2 regions of the Xanthomonas hydrangeae genome follow, and region 2 is predicted to be linked to the other one. Evidence: predicted binding sites of a transcription regulator. Region 2 holds the regulator's gene; the other holds the start of a gene.
The links. The regulator FliA, encoded in region 2, starts transcription of late flagellar genes. The targets are predictions, from matches to a motif close to TAAAGTTTNNCNNNCNNNGGCCGATAA.

Region 1: a site for FliA is predicted at 3,114-3,140, ahead of NYR97_RS05835 (GGDEF domain-containing protein). Genes of this name have one in related genera too.

Annotation. Positions count from the first base shown of each region.
Region 1 covers NZ_CP103836.1:1,442,062-1,449,224, forward strand. Annotated here, with positions in the region: gene NYR97_RS05825 (1,4-alpha-glucan branching enzyme) at 1-1,109, opposite strand, end outside; gene glgA (glycogen synthase GlgA) at 1,106-2,689, opposite strand; gene NYR97_RS05835 (GGDEF domain-containing protein) at 3,176-4,804, shown strand; gene NYR97_RS05840 (glycoside hydrolase family 10-like protein) at 4,918-6,222, opposite strand; gene NYR97_RS05845 (DUF808 domain-containing protein) at 6,649-7,163, opposite strand, start outside.
Region 2 covers NZ_CP103836.1:4,507,273-4,514,435, reverse strand. Annotated here, with positions in the region: gene flhA (flagellar biosynthesis protein FlhA) at 1-32, shown strand, start outside; gene flhF (flagellar biosynthesis GTPase FlhF) at 712-2,397, shown strand; gene NYR97_RS19030 (MinD/ParA family protein) at 2,384-3,268, shown strand; gene NYR97_RS19025 (RNA polymerase sigma factor FliA) at 3,265-4,038, shown strand; gene cheY (chemotaxis response regulator CheY) at 4,074-4,466, shown strand; gene NYR97_RS19015 (protein phosphatase CheZ) at 4,466-5,092, shown strand; gene NYR97_RS19010 (chemotaxis protein CheA) at 5,095-6,753, shown strand; gene NYR97_RS19005 (serine hydrolase domain-containing protein) at 7,004-7,163, opposite strand, start outside.

The sequences.
Region 1 (7,163 bases), 2.2 Mb from region 2:
CCATCGAATTGCGCCAGGCCGTGCGCATCATCCGGGAAGTGCGCGCTGACCCAGTCCAGGATCACGCCGATGCCGGCGCGATGGCAGGCGTCGACGAATTGGGCAAACCCGTCCGGGCTGCCATGCCGCGCGGTCGGCGCGTACAGGCCCAGCGGTTGATAGCCCCACGAGCCACCGAACGGATGCTCGGTGATCGGCAGCAGCTCGATATGGGTGAAGCCGAGCTGCTGCACATACGGAATCAGTTGTGCGGCAAGTGCCGGCCAATCCAGCGGCTGGTCATGCCCATCGCGGCGCCAGGAGGCGGCGTGCACTTCGTAGATCGACAGTGGCGCCGGCGCCGCACTCGCATCGCGCGAAGCGATCCAGGCAGCATCGGTCCACGCGAACGCCGCGGCGCCCGGTACCACCGAGGCCGTGGCAGGCGGCAATTCGCTTTGACGCGCCACCGGGTCGGCCTTGAGCAGCACGCGGCCGTCGGCGGCAGTGATGGCGTACTTGTAGCGGGTACCGGCTTCCACGCGCGGCAGGAACAGCTCCCAGAAGCCGCCGATCCGCTGGCGCATCGGATGCCGCCGCAGGTCCCAGCCATTGAAGTCGCCGACCACTGCCACGCGTTGCGCGTGCGGTGCCCACACGGCAAAACGCACGCCCGGCACGTCGTTGCAATGCAGATGCTGCGCGCCCAGGGCGCTGCGTAGCGCCAGGCCATCGCCTGCGGCAATCTGCAGCAGTACGGACTCATCCAGCGTGGCGGCAAAGGCGTACGGGTCTTCGATCTCCTGCACTACATCCGGCCAGACGATGCGCAACCGATAAGGGCCCTCCACCGCCAACACGCCTTCGAACACACCCTCGATCGCGCCGGGCTGCATGCGTGCCAACAACTTGCCGCGCGGATCGATCAACCCCATCGCCTCGGCGCCGGGCGCCAGCACGCGCACCAGGCGGCCGCCGTCGGCCTGTGTCTGCGGGCCAAGTACCGCGAAGGCATCGGCGGGCAATCCATCGGCCAGCGCCTGCACGCACCGCATGACTTCGGACGCCTCTTCCATGCTCACCGCCGCTGCTTCCGTTTCCTGCCCCTGCACGCCCAACCGTTCGCTCATGACACCGTCGCAAGCGCGGGCGCAGTGGCGGCGGTGCGTTCGTAGAGGGAGAGGTACTTCTTGCCCGCCACATCCCAACCGCTGGGGCGCAGCATCGCCGCACGGCGCATCGCCGACAGCAGGCTGGGCAGGCGGAAAGTGCGGAAGGCGCGCTCCAGGCAGCGGCGCAAGGCCTCCACGCTGGCCTGCTGGAACAGGAAGCCGGTGACACCGTCATCCACCGTGTCGATCAGGCCGCCGGTGGCGTGCGCGATCGGCAGGCAGCCAAAGCGCTGCGCGTACATCTGGCTCAGCCCGCAGGGCTCGAAGCGCGAGGGCATCAGCAGGAAGTCGGCACCGGCGAACATGCGCCGCGCCAGGCCCTCTTCGAAACCGATGAAGGCACCGACCTGGCCGGGATAACGCCGGGTCAGCTCGGCAACCTGTTGCTCGATCTCGGGCTCGCCGCCGCCGATCACTGCGATCTGGCCGCCGGCCGCCACGATCTGCGGGGCGACCTCGCAGATCAGGTCCAGGCCTTTCTGGTGCACCAGCCGCGAGACCACCGCAAACAACGGGCCGGTGCTTTCGCGCAGCCCGAACGCCTTGCGCACCTGCGCGGCGTTGGCCTGACGGCCCTGCCAATGATTGACGCTGAAATGCGCGTCCAGATGTGCGTCGGTACGCGGATCCCAGCTGGCGTCGATGCCGTTGACGATACCGGTGAGCGCGCCCTTGGCCGCGCGGCCGGCCAGCAGGCGATCCAGCCCGCAGCCCTGTGCCGGGCCGGTGATCTGCTGGGCATAGCTGACGCTGACGGTGTTGACGTGGTCGGCATGCACGATGCCGCCGCGCAGGAACGACATCTGCCCGTAGAACTCCAGCTCGGCCACCCGCTCGGCGGGGATACCCAGCGCGGCCGCCATCGAATACGGCACCAGACCCTGATAGGCCAGGTTATGGATGGTCAGCAGGCAGGGCGTGGTGCCGCCGGACCAACGCACATAGGCCGCCGCCAATGCGCACGGCCAGTCGTTCAAATGCAGCAGGCGCGGCTTCCAGCCCAATCCGGCATGGCCTGCGGCAATCTGCGCGGCAGCATGCGACAAGGTAGCGAAGCGGATCGCGTTGTCTTCGAACTCCGAACCACTGGTGCTCACATACGGTGAGCCGTCGCGTTCGAACAGTTCCTTGGACAACAGGATGTAGATCGGCAGGCCATCGGACTGCACGATGCGGCCGATGTCGCAGGCCGGCAGCGCAGCATGCGCCAACACCCGGCCGACGATCTCCACCTTGCCGGCGCGCGCCAGCACCGCGCGGTAGCCGGGGATCAACACCCGCACGTCGTAACGGTGGCGCAGCGCGCGTGGCAGCGCCGCGGCCACATCGCCCAGACCGCCGGCCTTGATGAAGTCCGCCATCTCCGACACCACGAACAGCGCACCACGCGTGTCGGCCAACGAGACCGGCAGGCGCTCGTGGTGCCGGATGAAACGCCCGCGTGCATCGCGCGGTCGCCCGCTCTTCTTCAGAGTAGGGATCATCGTGCTTCGCTCTAAGCGTGCGGTAGTAGCGTGCAGCGGCATCATGGCAACCATCTAAACGTCCGTCGTAAAGTGGGTGGAGACGGAAAAACAGCGAAGCGGAAACCATCGTCTGCCACTACGGCCAGGCGACCTGCTGCGAATGAGGAGCGGGGATGACGCGCGTACTCCACGTTGTCCTTGGTGATGAATCTACACCCCGACCAAATAAAAAATGCGTGAATACGTGCTGACTTTTCTGCGACAACCGACATTCCGTTGCGCATGGTTGCGCATGCACGCAGGCATAAGCCGCATATTGCAGGGCGATGACGTGCCTCCATCGATGCACCAACACTGCAATGCAGCGCAGGCGGGATCCTTCGGCGGCGCCCGCCGTCACTTGTATGACTTGTTCATGCGCACACGCGCGGCCCTGGTGCGCCCCCTGCCTGTCCGATGCGCGCATGCTGGTCATACGGACTCCTGTCTGGCCCGCTTAAGCCACCCGCCTGCGCGCCGATAACGAGCGATAGCACTACGACTTTGAGACCCTGGCGCATGGCAGACCAGCCTGAACTTCCAAGCCGCCCGCGTGGCGGGCTGCGCCGCCTGTTGCCCTGGGGCGGGGCGGACAGCGCGCACCCGGCTGCGGCCTTGCCGGCAGTGCTGAACGGCGAGCGCGGTGGGCAAGGCCTGGCGGCGCATCAACTGGTGCCGGCCAAGACCAAATCCGGCGCGCACGATCCTGCCGCCGCCACTGCCTTGCTGATACGCCTGTTCTCGCATGCGTCACATCCGGAGGCCTTGTTGCTGTCGTTTGCCGAAGGCATCGCCAGCCTGCACGGCGAACTCGGCGACATGGGCGTGCGGCTGAGCGCGGCCTACGCGGCCGGCGACTGGCCCGGCTATGGCCGCGGCCTGCGCCAGTTGATCGACAAGTACATCCGCACCGTCGATACCGGCGACTCGCTGGCCGAAGGCCGCACCGAAGCCGAGCAACTGCGCGATCTGCTGCGTCATGCCTTGGGCAATGCGCTGGCCACGCTGCTGCAACGCAGCCCGGAGCTGGCCGAAGAGGCGCAGACGCTGGCCTCGGCGCTGCGCCATTGGCGCCCGGGGCATGAGCTGATCACGCTGGAACAACGGCTGCGCGAGCTGAGCCACCAGATCGGCCTGCGCGCCGAGGATGCCAGCGAGCAACAGAACCTGTTGCTCGGCCTGTTCGACCTGTTGCTGGAGAACGTGGGTGAACTGCTCGACGACCGCAGCTGGCTGCAGGGCCAGATCTCGGTGGTGCGGCAACTGATTTCCGGCCCGCTGGACGTCGGCTCGATCGAACAGGCACGCGGCACCCTGCGCGAGGTCATCTACAAGCAAGGCCTGCTCAAGCAAGGCATCGCCGACTCCAAGACCGCCATGCGCGAAATGATGGTGTCCTTCGTCGACCGGCTCGACGGCATGGCCACCAGCACCGGCGAATACCATGATCGCGTTGCCGGTTATTCGCAGGCGATCGGCGACGCACGCGGCATTCCCGACCTCAATCGCCTGTTGCAGGACCTGCTGCAGGACACCGCCGGGGTGCAGGCGCAGGCACTGGCCGCACGCGACGAACTGCTGGCGGCCCGCCGCCAGGTCGAAGATTCCGAACAGCGCATCGCCTCGCTCGAACAGGAACTCAAGGACGTTGCCGGCCTGGTGCGCGAAGACCAGCTCACCGGCGCGCTCAACCGGCGCGGTTTCGAAGAACTGTTCCAGCGCGAAGCCGCTCGCACCCAGCGCAGCGGGCAGCCGCTATGCGTGGCGATGCTGGACCTGGACGACTTCCGTCGCCTCAACGAGACCCACGGCCATGCCGGCGGCGACGCCGCGCTGCGCCACACCGTCGATGTGGCCAAAGCCGTGCTGCGCACCACCGACGCCATCGCCCGCTTCGGCGGCGAGGAATTCGTGCTGCTGTTGCCAGACTCCACCATCTTCGAAGCCAGCGCAGCGGTGATCCGCCTGCAGCGCGCGCTGGCGCAACGCTCGTTGCTGCACGACGACGTGCGCGTGTTCATCAGCTTCAGCGGCGGCGTGGCATTGCGCCATCTCGACGAATCCCAGGACGATGTGATCCGCCGCGCCGACCGCGCCATGTACGACGCCAAGTCGGCCGGCAAGAACCGGGTGATCAGCGCGGATTAGCGGCACGTACCGACAGGTGCGTCCCCGCGCCGGACCCGACGCCTGCGTGTGGGGCAAGCAGAGTCAGCGCCCTCCGTCGCCTCATTGGCTGGGCAGGCGTCTTGCCAGTTGCTTCAAGGGCTCTGCCAACGCAGCCTGAGATAGTCCACCACCTGCTGCGTCTGGGCCGCAGCGAGAAATCCGTGGCGAAACAACATGCAGCCGCCAACCTCAGGCAGCGATGCATTCACGTCCAGCTGGCGGGCGATCTCGGGCACACCGCCGTCCACTGTCCAATCCGGCTCCAGCGCGTTGGCAGTGCCGACCTTGTACAACGCCATGCCGATATAGAGTTGCACGCGCCGACCGCGCACGGTGTCCGCCCACCAGCGTGCGATGGTGTCGTAGCGCACTGCCTGGCGCGCCAGCGGCCAGTAGATCTGCGGCACGATGTAGTCCACGAGTTCTTCGCGAACCCAACGGCGGGTGTCGGCGTAACTGGTATCGAATGCGGGCGCACCGGCCTGTGTGTCCGAGCCCAACGGATCATCCTGGCGATTGCGCCACACCCCGGCCGGGCTGACCCCAAATGCCACCCCTGGCCTGATCGCTCGAATGGTCCTGGCCACCGCTCGCATCAATCGATAGGTGTTGTCGCGGCGCCAGTACCCTTTGTCGGCAAATCCGGCCCCATGGGCGGCATAGGTCTGTGCGTCGTCGAGGGGAGACTGCGCCGATTCGGTGTAGAAGTAGTCATCGAATTGCACCCCATCCACGTGGTAGAAGGCCACCAGTTCGGCGACCACACCACAGATCCAGCGACGCACGGCCGGAATGCCTGGATCGAGCACCAGCCGATTGGCCGCCACGCCCACCCAGTCGGGGTGGCGCAGATACACGCTCTGCGGCGAATCGGTCGACGCAGTGGCAAACGCATCGAGCGTGGCCTGGTCCAGGCCGGTCGAAACACGATAGGGATTGAGCCAGGCATGCACCTGGATGCCCCGCGCATGCGCATGCCGCAGCAGGAATGCCAGCGGGTCGAAACCCGGGTCCTTGCCTAGAACGCCGGTCATGACCGGCGACCATGGCAGGATGCGCGAGCGGTACAGCGCATCGGCACAGGGCTTGACCTGAAAGACCAGGGTATTCAGATGCAGCGCCTGGGCCTGATCGACGATTGCCAGCAATTCCCGCTGCTGTACCGCGATGCGTTCGACAGGGTCGACGATCCGTGCGGACGCGGCGCTTGGCCAGTCGAGATTGAACACGCTGGTGATCCAGGTCGCGCGCATCTGAGCGCTCGATGGCGTGGCTGCGCTGGCTGGAACGCCCATGATGGCCGCAGTCATTGCTGCAGAGCCCAAACCGAGAAAGCGCCGCCGACCGATCACGGGGGAGCCGCCAACCGGTACCGCATCCCGATCCGCTGCAGACATTGCCTGGCGCGCTTGATCCGGCTGCTGCACGGCAGGCCGCGCCGCACGCGTGCTGTCTTGTTCTTCAGCCGTCTTCTTCACGCACCCCTCCTGCATCGCGCTGCTGCAGTGTGGCCCGGTCTCTACGCACGGCTGCCATCGTGCAGCACATTCCGATACCACCCACGAAGCACACCCTAGCAATGGCGACCGCCGCAACACGCGCGCAACATCGGAATCACGAACCTCGCTTCGTCAGGTACGCAGCCGCCGTGATGCAATGCCCGAAACGGCGGCGCCATCGTGCAGATGGGCACTCGCAAACGGCCGGCAGTCACTGGAGGATCGTTGGCAGCCAACGTCATCGCCCTTGCGCTCGACCGACGCCAGCCAACGACGCCACACCGGTGCCGAGCTCCCTCCCAACCCGGCGGCCGTGACGCGGCGTCAATGCGCTGGCTTCTTCCCGCGCAGCTTCTGGAACAGCATCACCGCGCCCAGCACGATCGCGCCAGCGATCACGCCGACCAGCATGTTGCCCAACGCATCGACCAGCCAGCCAAAACCGCCGGCCGACTTGGTCAGGTCCTGCACAACATGGTGCAGCGCCGGGATGTTGTGCACCAGGATGCCGCCGCCGACCAGGAACATCGCCAGCGTGCCGGCCACCGAGAGAAATTTCATCAGCCAGGGTGCGGCCACCAGAATGCCGCGGCCCAGCGCAGCCAACGCTGCGCCCTTCTTGGTCAGGTACAGACCCAGGTCGTCCAGCTTCACGATGGCCGCCACCAGGCCGTACACGCCGATGGTCATCGCCAGGGCGATCGCCACCAGCACCGCCACCTGCTGCCCGAACGACACGCCCGCCACCACGCCCAGCGACAGCACGATGATCTCGGCCGACAGGATGAAGTCGGTGCGGATCGCACCCTTGACCTTGTCCTTCTCCAGCGCCACCACGT
Region 2 (7,163 bases):
AGCGCCTGAAGCTGGTCGGCACGATCAGCTGAGGCTGACGCACCTCGTAGGAGCGCCCTTGGGCGCGACGGGCTCTACCGGGACGGCCCGTCGCGCCCAAGGGCGCTCCTACAACACGCCGGACAATCCGACGACATGCTGCGGACCAGGCAAGGTCGCCGACACCTGTAGGAGCGCACCTGGGCGCGAGGGCTTTACCGGGACGGCCCCTCGCGCCCAAGGGCGCTCCTACGAACCCACCCGCGCCCGGCCCTCTCGCTGCAGACAGGCGACCGACCACCGCGTCGGAAAGCCGCCACTCGTCCAAACCTCCAATCGATTGCACGACGCCAGCCGTTTTGAGGCTTTCCAGGCGCTCCAGGCTCGACCTCCCACCCGCCAGCGCATCCACCCGCACAGTGGATGCCAACGCATTGCGCCCCTAGAGAAAAGTCAATCAAACCAGTGACTTGGAATCTTGCAGCCGGGCCGATCGCACAGCTCCATCCTGTCCTGACCCTGCAGATCCCCGCGCCGGAACCCTGGCACCGCGTTTTGGCACGCCGCGTGCATTAGCTCTGGCGAGACCGCAGTCAGCTTGATCGCTGCAGGGCGAGCAGCAGCACTTGGAACAACCGAACGGGACAGGCAACTCATGACGCTGGCAACACACCCACATTCATCGCGCACCCGTCCGGCGTCCGGCGGGTCCCGTTCCTGGAGGCACTTGCCATGAAGATCAAACGCTTCGTTGCCCCGGACATGCGCACCGCATTCCGCATGGTGCGTGAAGAACACGGCCCGGACGCAGTGATCCTGTCCAACCGCCGTACCGCCGAAGGCATCGAGATCGTCGCTGCCAGCAACTACGACGAAGAACTCGTGCAGCGCGCTCTGGAAACCGCGCGCTCCGAGACTCCGGCCGCTGCGGCGGCACAGATCGAACAAGCACCTGCCCAGCATGCGTCGGTCCAGCAGGCCCCGGCCAGGCCGGCCGCGCCGTTCCACGCCCCGCTGAAGCCGGCCGGCGACACCGGCAGCAGCCAGCGTCAGCGTGTTGCCAGCGCCGCAGACGACATGATCGCCGCGATGGCGCTGCGCCAGCCGGTCAACGTGCCGCGCTCGGCGCCGGCCGCCGCACCGGTGCGGACTGCCGCCGCCCCGTCTGCCGCCGCTCAAGCATTGGCCCACGCCGTTGCGGTTACCGCCGCACCGCGCCAGGAACATGCGCTGTCGGCAGTGCCGGAACAGCTGTTCGCCGACTTCCTGACCACCGCACCGGTACAGGCTCAGGTGCACGCTGCCCCGGTGCAGGCACGCACGCCGATCATGGCCGCCGCGCTCGCCACCCACGCCGCTTACGGGCAGGACGACGACGAGCAGGACGACGACGGCTTCGACATGGACGACGCGCTGCCGCAGATCCTGCCGCCGGCCGCATTGCCGCCGCTGGTCGCCGCCCCGGTCGCCCTGGCCGCGGTGCCGGTCGCCGCCGCCCCGGTGCCGCAGAACGACGAAGAACTCAAGCAGCTGCGCGGTGAGCTGGCGCTGATGCGCCAGATGATCGAGCGCGAAATGAACCGCCTCACCGACGAGCGCCTGCGTGGCTCCCCGGTGCGTGCGCAGGCCCTGGAGCTGATGGACGACTACGGCTTCGACGCCGGTCTGATCCGCGATGTGGCCCTGCAGATCCCGGCCGATACCGAATTGCACCGCGGCCGCGGGCTGATGCTGGGCCTGCTGTCCAAGCGTCTGCCGGTGGCTCCGATCGACCCGCTGGAACGCGGCGGCGTGATCGCCCTGGTCGGCCCGACCGGTGCCGGCAAGACCACCACCATCGCCAAGCTCGCCCAGCGCTTCGCCGCCCAGCACGCCCCGCGCGACGTGGCCCTGGTCACCACCGACACCCAGCGCGTCGGTGGCCGCGAGCAGCTGCACAGCTACGGCCGTCAGCTCGGCATCGCGGTGCACGAGGCCGACAGCGCCGAGAGCCTGCTGGAACTGCTCGAGCGCCTGCGCGACTACAAGCTGGTGCTGATCGACACCGCCGGCATGGGCCAGCGCGACCGCGCCCTGGCCGCGCAGCTGAACTGGCTGCGCGCCGCGCACCAGGTCACCTCGCTGCTGGTGCTGCCGGCCAACGCCCATTTTTCCGACCTCGACGAGGTCGTACGCCGCTTCGCCCACGCCAAACCCCAAGGCGTGGTGCTGACCAAACTCGACGAGACCGGCCGCTTCGGCAGCGCCTTGTCGGTGGTGGTCGACCACCAAATGCCCATCACCTGGGTGACTGACGGACAGCGGGTCCCTGACGACCTGCACCGCGCCAATGCCGCCAGTCTCGTTCTTCGCCTTGAAGATTTGCGGCGCGCTGCCGATAAGCCCTGTACTCCGGAGCACAACCATGCAGTCGCGTGAATACGCCAAGCTGACCAACGCCTTCCCCCTGACGGCGACCCGTCCCGAGCCCTTGGGCCCGGTGCGCACCATTGCCGTGACCGGTGGCAAGGGCGGCGTGGGGAAAACCAACATTTCCGCCAACCTGGCCGTGGCCCTCGCCGAGATGGGCAAGCGCACCCTGCTGCTCGACGCCGACCTTGGCCTGGCCAACCTGGATGTGGTCTTGGGCCTGTCGCCCAAGTACACCCTGGCTGACCTGATCGCCGGCCGCTGCACGCTGGACGAAGTGATCATCGAAGGCCCGGGTGGCGTGCTGGTGGTTCCTGCCGCCTCCGGTCGCCGCCACATGGCCGAACTGGCCCCGGCCCAGCACATCGGCCTGGTCAACGTGTTCTCCGAACTGGAACGCGACCTGGACGTGATGGTCATCGACACCGCCGCCGGCATCACCGACAGCGTGCTGACCTTTTGCCAGGCCGCCCAGGACACCGTGGTGGTGGTCTGCGACGAGCCGGCCTCGATCACCGACGCCTACGCGCTGATCAAGGTGCTCTCGCGCGAACGCGGCGTGGACCGTCTGCAGATCATCGCCAACATGGTGCGCGACCCCAACGAAGGCCGCCTGCTGTACGACAAGCTGTCGCGGGTCTGCGAGAAATTCCTCGGCGACGTGTCGCTGAACTACCTCGGCCATGTGCCGCAGGACGACTGGTTGCGCTTGTCGGTACAGCGTCAGCAACCCGTCATCAAGGCCTACCCCGCCAGTCCGTCGGCGCTGGCCATCGCAGAAATCGCGCGGCGTACCTCGCGCTGGCAGGCACCCACGGTGCCGCGCGGCAACGTCGAGTTCTTTGTCGAACGCATCATCCAACGGGGAGTCGCCGCATGAGTACCGCTACCGCTACCGCAACGACGGCCACAGCGCAGTACCGTGCAGTGCAACGCAACAACGCCAACGACATCGTCACCCAGCACGCCGACCTGGTGCGCCGCATCGCCCACCATCTGGCCGCGCGCCTGCCGGCGAGCGTGGAAGTGGACGACCTGATCCAGGCCGGCATGATCGGCCTGATCGAAGCCTCGCGCAGTTACGACTCCGACCAGGGCGCCTCGTTCGAAACCTATGCCTCGATCCGTATCCGCGGCTCGATGATCGACGAGATCCGCCGTGGCGACTGGGTGCCGCGCTCGGTACACCGCCGTGCCCGCGACGCTGCTGCTGCAGTACGCAAGATCGAACAGAACACCGGCCGCGCCGCCGCCGCCACCGAAGTGGCCGCCGCGATGGAAATGCCGCTGCCCGATTACCTGCGTCTGATGGAAGACGCCGCGCGCGGCCAGGTGCTGAGCCTGGAGTCGCGGATCGAAGATCACGGCGAGCTGGACACCACCGCCAAGGGTGGGCCCAACCCACAGCAGATGATGGAGCGTGGCGAGTTCGGCCGCGAGCTGGGCAAGGCCATCGGCCAGTTGCCCGAGCGCGAGCAGCTGGTGCTGTCGCTGTACTACGAACAGGAATTGAACCTGAAGGAAATCGGCGCCGTGCTCGGCGTCAGCGAATCGCGCGTCTGCCAGATCCACGGCCAGGCCGTGGTGCGTCTGCGCGGCCGCCTCAAGGTCTTCGAACTGGCCGATGCCGGTGTCGAAATTGACGACTAATTTTTTCGCGTATTTTTTCGTGTTAGGAGCTTGATGTGAACAAGAACATGCGGATTTTGATCGTGGACGACTTCTCGACGATGCGACGTATCGTCAAGAATCTGTTGGGCGATCTTGGCTTCACCAATACCGCAGAGGCCGAAGACGGCAACAGCGCATTGGCTGCGTTGCGGGCCGGCCCGTTCGATTTCGTGGTCACCGACTGGAACATGCCCGGCATGACCGGTATCGACCTGCTGCGCAACATCCGCGCCGACGCCAAGCTCAAGCACCTGCCGGTGATGATGGTGACCGCCGAAGCCAAGCGCGAGCAGATCATCGAAGCGGCCCAGTGCGGCGTGAACGGCTACATCATCAAGCCGTTCACCGCGCAGACGCTGGAAGAAAAGCTGGGCAAGGTGTTCGAACGTCTGGCGGCGACCGCCTGATGAACGCCACCGTGGAAACCAATGCCGAACGCGCTGCCTTGATCGACCGCCTGCAAGGCGCGCTCGATGCACTGGAAAGCGGCGACGAAGCCGCCTGGAAGCGCGAGGTCGACCACCTCGCCGCCTTGCGCACCCGTCCGATGATGCAGGGCCTGAGCCGGCTCGCACGCGAACTCGGTCAGGCGCTGGGCGAACTGCCCACCGTGCCCGAAGAAGCCGGCGAGCTGGACGATGCGTGTTCGCGCCTGGACCACGTGGTGGAAATGACCGAAAAGGCCAGCCATCGCACGCTGGACCTGGTCGAAGAATGCCGTGAGCTGGCCAACCAGCTGCGCGACGGCGGTCTGAATCAGGACCAGGGCGCGCTGATGGACAAGATGCGCCACAACCTGACCGAACTGTCGCTGGCGCAGAGCTACCAGGACCTGAGCGGGCAGATCATCCGTCGCGTGGCCGGCATCGTGCGGCGCGTGCACGAAGGCTTCGGCGCACTCGGCCTGCCGCCCAAGAGCACCGAGCCGAAGAAAGACGACGGCGGTCTTGCCGGTCCTGCAGTCAAGGGCCTGGACCGTCACGCGGTGTCGCAGGACGACGCCGACGACCTGCTGTCCGGATTGGGGTTGTAACCATGAGTGCTGTTCCAGACGATATTGCTGCCGATTTCATCGTCGAGGCCCAGGAAATCCTGGATCGCCTCGGCGAACAGCTGGTCGCGCTGGAACAGGCACCGGACGAAGCCGACCAGCTCAACGCGGTGTTTCGCGGTTTCCACACGCTCAAGGGCGGCGCCGGCTTTCTGGCGATCAAGCCCATGGTCGAGCTGTGCCACGCCGCTGAAGAAACCCTCGGCATGGCGCGCTCCGGCCAGGCGGTGCTGCAGGCGCATCACTTCGATGCCGCGCAGCAGTCGCTGGATTATCTGCAGGCGATGCTCGATGCGATGGGCTCGGGCGAAACCGTGCCGCACGCACCGGCCTCGCTGATCGCGCAGTTCGATGCCAAGAGCGGCCCGCCGGCGGTCAAGGCCGCACCCAAGGCCGCATTGGCTGCGGTGGCTAACGCCGCGCACGACGACGGCCACGCACCGGCGCCCGGCGCCAAAGCCGCGCCCAAAGCAGCCGCAAAAGGTGCCGAAGCCGAACAGACCGTGCGCGTTGATACCAAGCGCCTGGACGCCATCGTCAACCTGATCGGCGAACTGGTGCTCTCGCGCAATCGCTTGAAGACCCTGCGCACCCGCCTGCGCGACGAAGAACTCGATCGCGCGGTCAGCGTGCTGGATATCGCCACCGCGCGCCTGCAGACCGCAGTCATGCGCACCCGCATGCAGCCGGTCAGCAAGGTGTTCTCGCGCTTCCCCAAGGTGGCCCGCGACGTCGCGCGCACCTTGTCCAAGGAAGTGGAGCTGGAACTGATCGGCGCCGAGACGGAACTGGACCGTAATCTGGTCGAAGCCCTGGCCGATCCGCTGGTGCATCTGGTGCGCAACGCGATCGACCACGGCATCGAGTCCCCTGCCCTGCGCGAAGCCACCGGCAAACCGCGCAGCGGTCATGTGCGGCTGTCTGCGCAGCAGGAAGGCGACTACGTCAGCATCGAGATCCAGGACGACGGCGCCGGCATCGACCCCGAGCGGCTGCGCGAAATCGCGCGCAACAAGGGCCTGATCGACGCCGAAGCCGCTGCCCGTCTGAGCACCGACGAGTGTCTGCATCTGATCTTCATGCCGGGCTTCTCGACCAAGGCCGAGGTCACCGACATCTCCGGCCGTGGCGTCGGTATGGACGTGGTGCAATCGCGCATCCGCGAACTCAGCGGGCAGATCCAGATCCAGTCCGAACTGGGCCGCGGCAGCCGCTTCATGATCCGCGTGCCGCTGACCCTGGCGATCCTGCCTACGCTATTGGTGCAGGCCGGCGAAGCGGTGTATGCCTTGCCGCTGGCACGCGTGGTCGAGGTGCTGCACGCCCCGCAGACCTCGCTGGGCTGGTTCGACGGCCGCGCCGTGCTCGACCGCCGCTCGCATACCCTGCCCCTGATCGACCTGCGCCGCTGGCTGGGCGTGCCCGCCGAACAACCGCCGCTACTGACCGTGGTGCTGCTGCAGGCCGGCGAAACCCGCTTCGGCCTGGTGGTGGACCAGGTCCGCGGCCGCGAGGAAGTGGTGATCAAGCCCCTGCCCCGCGCCCTGCGCGGCCTGCCCGGCTATGCCGGCGCCACCCTGATCGGCGACGGCCGCATGGCGCTGATCCTGGATGTGGATGGATTGCGCTCCAGCGATCATTGAGCTTCGGGAATCGAGAATCGAGAATCGAGAATCGAGAATCGTCAAGACGATCCTGGATGCCTGATCTAACGACAACGGCCGCGTACTGCGGCCGTTGTTGTTTCACTACCAGCATCGCTTTCGATCTATGTCGCTACGCGCGCAGGCATGCGGGAGATGGTTTGGCGACGGTCAGGCTGCCGTGGAAGTGAACCTGGAACCGTTATTTCCCATCCAGCTAATATCTAAGCACCTTAAACCAGCCCGGGTTTTAGAAAAACGGGGGAACATGCGAGCCAGCTGGCGCAAGCATCCCAAGCGCGATATCGTCAAATCCAAAACCCGATGTTTTGTTGATAAACGCGATTGCGGCGACGCGCGTGTCGGCGTTGAAGCCCATGAAGCTACGAACGCCGCCGCCATTTCCATTG